One region of the Priestia sp. FSL P4-0332 genome, then DNA from elsewhere that is predicted to be linked to it. Evidence: riboswitches for the same ligand, from Rfam matches in the RefSeq annotation. Region 1 holds a riboswitch; the other holds the start of a gene.
The links. Region 1 has a riboswitch for lysine ahead of MKY06_RS24075 (aspartate kinase). Riboswitches for the same ligand answer to the same signal wherever they lie in the genome.

Region 1 (3,946 bases):
GAATATCGAGATCAAATTGCTCATATCGAAGCGACAATGGAAAAGCAAAAAGTAACGTTTAATGATTTTGTTAATCGAGATGTGTTTGGCTATTCTTATGATAAAGGCTGGATGTGTGTTCAAGTTTTCTTTATTCGCCAAGGGAAATTAATTGAGCGAGAAGTTTCTATGTTTCCTTTTTATAAAGAGCCAGAAGAAGATTTCTTAACTTTTATCGGTCAGTTTTATGCCAAAAATATTAAGCCAAAAGAAGTGATGGTTCCAGCAACGATTGATGCAGAGTTGGCTGAGAAATTAGTAGAAGTAGAGGTTCAGCATCCAAAGCGAGGCAAAAAGAAAGAATTAGTAGAACTTGCGTGTAAAAATGCAAAAATTGCGCTCGGTGAAAAATTCTATTTAATTGAACGAGATGAAGAACGCACGGTTGGCGCAGTTGAACGGTTAGGAGAAGAGCTTGGAATTGCCGCTCCTTATCGGATTGAAGCATTTGATAATTCAAATATTCAAGGAACAGACCCAGTTTCTGCGATGATTGTTTTTGTTGATGGGAAGCCGGAAAAGAAAGAATATCGTAAATATAAAATTAAGACCGTGCAGGGACCAGATGATTACAGTTCCATGAGAGAAGTGGTTCGCAGAAGGTATTCCAGAGCATTAAAAGAAGATCTTCCGCTTCCAGATTTAATTGTTGTAGATGGAGGTAAAGGGCATTTGGCTGCGGTGCAGGATGTTCTCGAAAATGAATTGGGACTTTTAGTGCCTACAGCAGGTCTTGTCAAAGATGATAAGCACAGAACTTCGAATCTGATGATTGGCGAGCCTCCTCAAATCATACCGCTTGAACGCAATAGTCAAGAATTTTATTTGCTTCAGCGAATTCAAGATGAAGTTCACCGCTTTGCGATTACCTTCCACCGTCAAGTGCGCTCTAAGTCCGCTTTTCAGTCTGTTCTGGACGACATTCCGGGAGTGGGAGAAAAGCGTAAAAAAGCTTTGTTAAAGTATTTTGGTTCGGTGAAAAAATTGAAAGAAGCAACGGTTGAAGATATTCGAAATTCAGGTGTTCCTCAAAACATTGCTGAAAAAATTTATGAAACATTGCAAAAATAGTCTTGAAATAATAGAAAATGTTTGATAAGCTATTAACTAATTTCATACGACACTTCATCAAATGAAGTGAAGATAGAGGTGCAAATTTAATCAGTACGTATCAGGAAGGGTATGAGCCCTTATGAATGATGCGGAAAGGGAAATTTGCCGAAGTGAACATTACCTCATAGTAATGATTGCTGGTTCTGCGTTGAATAAACGTAGGATTGTCAAGATGTAGATTCTTGGAGAGCTATCTCACGGCAGTGGACGGTTATGTTTTATAATTTTCGTTCGTTAAGCAATGAGAGCTCATCTCATTGCTTTTTTTATTGTCTGAGTAAAAAAATTTAGCTTCTCATCATCCTGCATATGCAAATTTATTGAAAAGGAATGAACAAAATTATGGCATTAATCGTTCAAAAATTTGGTGGAACATCTGTTGGTTCTGTTGAACGTATTCAACATGTAGCAAACCGAGTTATTCAAGAAGCAGAGCGCGGTAACCAAGTAGTCGTTGTTGTATCGGCAATGGGCAAAACCACAGATGCACTGGTGAAATTAGCAAGTGATATTACGGACAGTCCAAGCAAACGCGAAATGGATATGCTTCTTACAACTGGAGAACAAGTGACGATTTCCCTGTTAACAATGGCCCTTCAATGCAAAGGGTATGAAGCAACTTCGCTAACAGGTTGGCAAGCTGGCATCCAGACGGAAGCAGTTCATAGCAATGCACGAATCCAGCACATTGATACAACTCGTATTCAACGTCAGTTAGATAGCGGACGAATTGTAGTAGTAGCTGGATTCCAAGGCTGTTCAGAAGATGGAAGCATTACAACATTAGGTCGAGGCGGCTCTGACACGACGGCAGTAGCTCTTGCCGCGGCGCTAAAAGCTGCAAAATGTGATATTTATACAGATGTAACAGGAGTGTTTACGACAGATCCGCGCTATGTAGAAGATGCCCGTAAGCTTCACTCTATTTCATATGACGAAATGTTAGAATTAGCTAATTTGGGAGCAGGGGTGCTGCATCCGCGCGCTGTTGAGTTTGCAAAAAATTATCAGGTACCGCTAGAAGTGCGTTCAAGCTTAGAAAACGAGAATGGAACGATTGTTGAGGAGGAAGTTTCAATGGAACAAAACTTAGTCGTAAGAGGAATTGCGTTTGAAGATAATATTTCACGCGTGACAATTGAAGGGTTAAACAACGAGTTGCAAACTCTTTCTACTATTTTTACAGCATTAGCAAAAGAACAGTTAAATGTGGACATTATTATTCAAAACGTAACGGCTAATAATCGTCTATCCATCTCATTTTCTATTAAAACCGTAGACGTAGAAGCTGCTCTTGCTGTCTTAAAAGAATATAAATCTACTTTAGGATATACGCGTATCGAACATGAAAGCGGTCTGGCTAAAGTGTCGATTGTCGGATCTGGTATGATTTCAAACCCAGGTGTTGCAGCTGAAATGTTTGAAGTGCTGGCAGGAGAGAAAATTGAAGTGAAGATGGTCAGCACGTCTGAAATTAAAGTATCTACAGTTGTACCGCATGCTGATATGGTAAAAGCAGTTGAGACGCTTCACGTAGCATTCGAACTAGAAGAACAGCAGGCAGTGCAAGTATAAAGAAGAGAAAAAAGACGTGGTATCTCCACGTCTTTTATATATACGTATTTTTTACTTTTTATAACGCTCCGCGCGTGTTTCGGTAGGTAAAATATCTTTTCGGTCCCACTGCACGGAAATCAGCACTTTTCCGTTCTTTTCTTTATGTGTTAAGTAGGCTTCTGTTAGGCAGTTGTTTTGCCGCTGAATCTGTTCAGCCACAAATCCTGACTCAAGATGAAACGAACAAGTTTCCTGCTGAAATCTTTTGCTGACCACATCACCTGATAACTCAAGCTCTAGTGAATATTTATCTTTTTTTGCAAGCGTCAGTGTTCCCCAGGAAGCTGCTTTAAAAAAAGCGACGATTTCATCCATTGTATTTAATGGGTATTTCCGCGCAAGGTGTTTTCCTGCCCAGTATGAAATGGTATTCGTTTCGTCTCCAAGAAGCTCTGGAATTAACACGTCACGCAAAAGGCTGTATCCGAAATATGAAACGTGATCAAGATTTCTCTCTGTTTCAGCTGTGACATTAGGTTCTGATGTTTCCATCGTCTCTTCAAGTTCTTGCTGTGATTCTGTTTGTAAATTGCTCATGCTTTCCCCTCTTTCTTTACTACTATTATATACAAATCTAAAAAACCTCTCACGCATTTTTTTAATAAAATGTAAGAGGATCTTTATTATGGTAAAAAGAGTTAGATGTAAAGATAAAAAATCCATAATATACCTTTTAAAAGGGTACTTTTACCTGTGTAAATGTTTTGTGAACTTGTTTACAATAAAAGTATAAAGTAAACGCTTACTTAGTTGTGGCAAGCAATATTATAATAGAAAGAAAAAATCTGTAACATCAATATAGTAAGCGTTAACAAATATAAAATTTTATAAATTTATATTTTATAGAAGATTTAAATATCTTGCCTTGACGCTCTTAATCGATGGGAGTAAAATTAACCTGTCACATACTTTATTAGGAAATGCAAAGGTTTTCATTTCCTATATTCACGATTAATCTATTTGTCTAGTGGGAGTAAGAAAGTTCTTCACAAACTATGTTCATTTAACTAAGGGGGGTCTACGCAGATGGCGGCAAACAGAGAGTTTCAATATCGGAGAATCCATTCATTACTTGGGGTAATACCAATCGGGATTTTCTTAACACAGCATTTAGTTGTGAATCATTTCGCGACAAAGGGAGAAGAATCATTTAATCAAGCAGCTCACTTCATGGAGA
Region 2 (3,946 bases), 2.0 Mb from region 1:
AAAATCCCCAGCATGTTCGGCTAGATAGTGAACGATACTTTCTGCATTTTGCTTTCTAGCCGTTTCTCCTGTAATGATCACAGCGCCCGCCTCCACTTGATCTAAGGAGATTCCTGCATTCTTATACTCTTGTTCTAGTAGTACCGTTAATTTTTGAACATCGATTTCAACATCGTTTAGCATAGGGGTGGTATAGATAGAACTTGCATACGTTACGCGACGATCAATAATTTGACAGCCTGGCAGCGTAAACTGATTTTGTTGATTTGCTATTAGCAGCTTGCTTACAATCAGTTTTGTTGTGCTTGTTCCAATATCTAAACCTATGCTCGTGATCCATTTCTGTAGCATGCTATCAATCCCTTACCTCGTTTGAATATGGTGATTATCATAAAACAGTTTTTTGAATATTTCACTAACTATGTTATCAAACCTGACACACTTTTGTGTAAACAAAGGTGACAAATGACAAAAAAGACTAAATCTTGGTAGATTTAGTCTTTTTTATTATGAGTGTGATTTAGTTACAATCATTCTTGATGCGGATGGAATTAATAGTGAAAGAATGACTAAGCAGGCAATTAGTGACCCTACCATTGAAATCCCGTTCATTGAAAAAGAATACCACAGAGCGGACATGCCCTTTGGCGCGTATGATCCCCAGAAAATAATACCCGCAATAAAGTGCCAGAAATACCGTGCGAAGCTGCCGATAACAAGGGATAAAACAATCAAAACAAAAGCTTTTGATCTGTTATTGTTAGCTAAATTTGTTTTAATAGATTGCGAAAAAACACCTCCAAAACCTATAAAAGCAAAAGCCACAATATATTCAATAAACGTTTGCAGCGCTGTTAAAATATAAGCCGTTCCTGTTGCCAACTGCAACAGCCCCCATAATAGACCAGATAGAGCCCCGCCTTTTACTCCCCAGCGAAAGCACATAATAAAAATGGGCACCATGGAGAACGAAATACTCACAGCCGTTGCAATCTTAATGGAAGGCAAAAGATCAAGTAGAAGTGCTAATGCTGCAAAAATAGCTATTTCAATTTTAGCCTGTAAGGGTAATGCTTTATTCACGTTTCTCACTCCTGTTTTTGAATCATTCATATCAAACGGTTTACACAGGAGTAAGCAAATATATGCTACTATTCCCACATTCCTACGCTAGCGTTAACTAACAGGTTCGAAGGGTCTGAACAATTTGTTCACTCTCAGCACGGCGGCTCCCCCTGTGGTACGTTCGGATATTTATGTAGTATTATGACAACATTTATTATACCATATGTAACAAAATAGATTCGAGAGATTTCAAAGATGTTTCTATTTTCTGAATCTATTTTTTATAATGACAATCGTTTTAGTATTTGATATACTTCTTTTATGTCAAATGAATATAAAAAACCCTCATCCTAATCGATGAGGTAGAGGTCGCAGTTTTTAATAGTAAAGCAACGGAAATGCAGAGAACATTGAGGATGTTGCTTGAAAGGAAAAATTGCCGAAGTTTAGATCACTTCTCGGTTGATTTAAGCTGGGGCTGTCTCCGAACAGGAACAGAACTGTCACATCATGCAAGTGATGTGAAGAGCTATCTTCACGGAAGGTTGACGCGGTTTTCAGATTTAAAAGCGCGCACATATACTGCGGGCTTTTTTTATGTTATCCCGTCTCTTTCCGTACATTCGAAAGGAGTATTTATCTATGCAAGAGCAGCAAGAATTAAAACGTGGGTTGAAATCTCGCCACTTAACGATGATTTCATTAGGAGGAGCCATCGGAACCGGCTTATTCCTAGCAAGTGGTGGAGCAATTCACACAGCAGGACCTGGGGGAGCGCTTTTAGCTTACGCTATTATTGGTGTCATGGTTTACTTTTTGATGACCAGCCTGGCGGAGCTCGCAGCTTATATGCCTGAAGCTGGTTCGTTTAGTACGTATGCGTCTCGGTTTGTAGATCCATCCTTTGGTTTCGCTCTCGGCTGGAACTATTGGTATAACTGGGCTATTACGATTGCAGCTGAATTATCTGCTGGAGCCCTTATTATGAAATTTTGGTTCCCAAACTCTTCTTCTATTTTATGGAGTGCCCTGTTTTTATTAATTATGTTTGGGCTTAACTACCTTTCTGTAAAAGGATTTGGCGAATCTGAATTTTGGTTTTCATTAATTAAAGTAGTAACAGTTATCATCTTTTTAGTTATTGGTATTATGATGATTTTTGGTATCTTTAACAATGAAGCACCAGGTTTTAAAAACTTCACGCTTGGTGATGGACCCATTCACGGTGGATTCTTTACTGTCTTAGGTATTTTTATGGCTGCTGGTTTTTCATTCCAAGGAACAGAGTTGCTTGGAGTTGCAGCTGGAGAAAGTGAAGATCCGGAAAAAACGGTTCCTCGCGCAGTTAAACAAGTCTTCTGGCGCATCTTGTTATTTTATATTTTAGCTATTTTTGTTATTGGGATGCTTATTCCATACACAGCGGATTCATTAGCAAGTGATGATGTGCGGGTCAGTCCGTTTACTCTAATATTCGAACGAGCAGGTCTGGCGTTTGCAGCATCAGCTATCAATGCCGTTATTTTAACAGCCGTTTTATCTGCTGGTAACTCAGGTATGTATGCTTCTACGCGTATGCTGTGGAACTTGGCGAAAGATGGAAAAGCACCGAGGTTCTTAGCAAAAGTAAATAAACGAGGCGTTCCGGTTAATGCTTTAATCGCAACGGCACTTGTCGGTACACTTGCATTTGGTGCTTCATTTTTTGGAGACGGTGCGGTATACACGTGGTTACTTAACGCTTCTGGTATGTCTGGTTTTATTGCTTGGTTAGGAATTGCAATCAGCCACTATCGTTTTAGAAGAGCATTTGTTGCCCAAGGTCATGATTTGAGTGAACTTCCATATCATGCAAAACTTTTCCCATTTGGCCCTATCTTTGCCTTTATTTTATGTGCCGTTGTTATTTTAGGCCAAAACTATTCGGCGTTTATGGGTGACTCGATTGACTGGTACGGTGTACTTGTTTCCTATATCGGACTTCCTTTATTCTTAATTGTTTGGTTAGGATACAAATGGACGAAAAAGTCGAAACTTATCCCGTTAAAAGAATGTCAAGTAACAGTGAAAAAATACGAATAAAAAAAGCTCTCTATTCTTTTGAATAGAGAGCTTTTTTATGTGATCTGATCAGCAAAATGAAGAGATATATAGGCGGGCTGGTTTTTCATAACAAGCATATAACCTTTGAGGGGACGATTACAGTAATCAGCAGCTTCTATATAATAAATATGCTGAATTAACCTGCTTAAATGGGTTACAAAAGATGGAAGTTGATGAGTAGGAATGCTTTGGATGTAGTCTATGATTTCTTGTTTAGTTTGAAGGCCCGAATGGGTACATTCTAACAGATGAAAAAGCAGATCTGCTGCTATAGTAGATAGTTCAGAATTGTGCTTGATTCTATTCAGCTGGATATGCAGCTCTTTTTTGGACCATCTTTTCGGAATAGCTCTTAGATGCTGATATTGAAAATGTGTATTCATGATAGCTAACACCTTTCGTATTAACATAATAAAACGATTTATTATGTTAATAACCTTTACACACGAAACTAAAACGTTACAATGTGTAAAGGTGTCATACATCTTATAAAATAAGCTGATAAAAAAGCACATCTTGCCACTGATCAAATTTCCAGCCTACTTCTTTAAATTCTCCGCAAAATGTAAAATTAAATTGCTCATGCATTTTGACACTGATATCATTCCCTTTTGTAATCCCTGAAATGACAACGTGATGGTTGAGTTCTTTAGCTAATTCCAAAATCCGCTTCATAAGCTGTTTTCCAATGCCATGTCCCTGCTGGTTTTTATCAATATAAATCGATAGCTCTACCGTTTGAATGTACGCCTCTTTATCTCGATAAGAAGAAAGCGAA

Region 2: linked by a shared signal. The riboswitch ahead of MKY06_RS12985 (amino acid permease) and the one ahead of MKY06_RS24075 (aspartate kinase) in region 1 are both predicted to bind lysine.

What each region holds. Positions count from the first base shown of each region.
Region 1 is NZ_JBBOUA010000001.1:4,587,104-4,591,049, reverse strand. Features, by position in the region: gene uvrC (excinuclease ABC subunit UvrC) at 1-1,110, shown strand, start outside; lysine riboswitch at 1,176-1,353, shown strand; gene MKY06_RS24075 (aspartate kinase) at 1,495-2,727, shown strand; gene MKY06_RS24070 (YslB family protein) at 2,779-3,306, opposite strand; gene MKY06_RS24065 (succinate dehydrogenase cytochrome b558 subunit) at 3,796-3,946, shown strand, end outside.
Region 2 is NZ_JBBOUA010000001.1:2,566,207-2,570,152, forward strand. Features, by position in the region: gene MKY06_RS12975 (ethanolamine ammonia-lyase reactivating factor EutA) at 1-351, opposite strand, end outside; gene thiT (energy-coupled thiamine transporter ThiT) at 508-1,113, opposite strand; TPP riboswitch at 1,146-1,246, opposite strand; lysine riboswitch at 1,421-1,605, shown strand; gene MKY06_RS12985 (amino acid permease) at 1,708-3,147, shown strand; gene MKY06_RS12990 (hypothetical protein) at 3,183-3,551, opposite strand; gene MKY06_RS12995 (GNAT family N-acetyltransferase) at 3,655-3,946, opposite strand, start outside.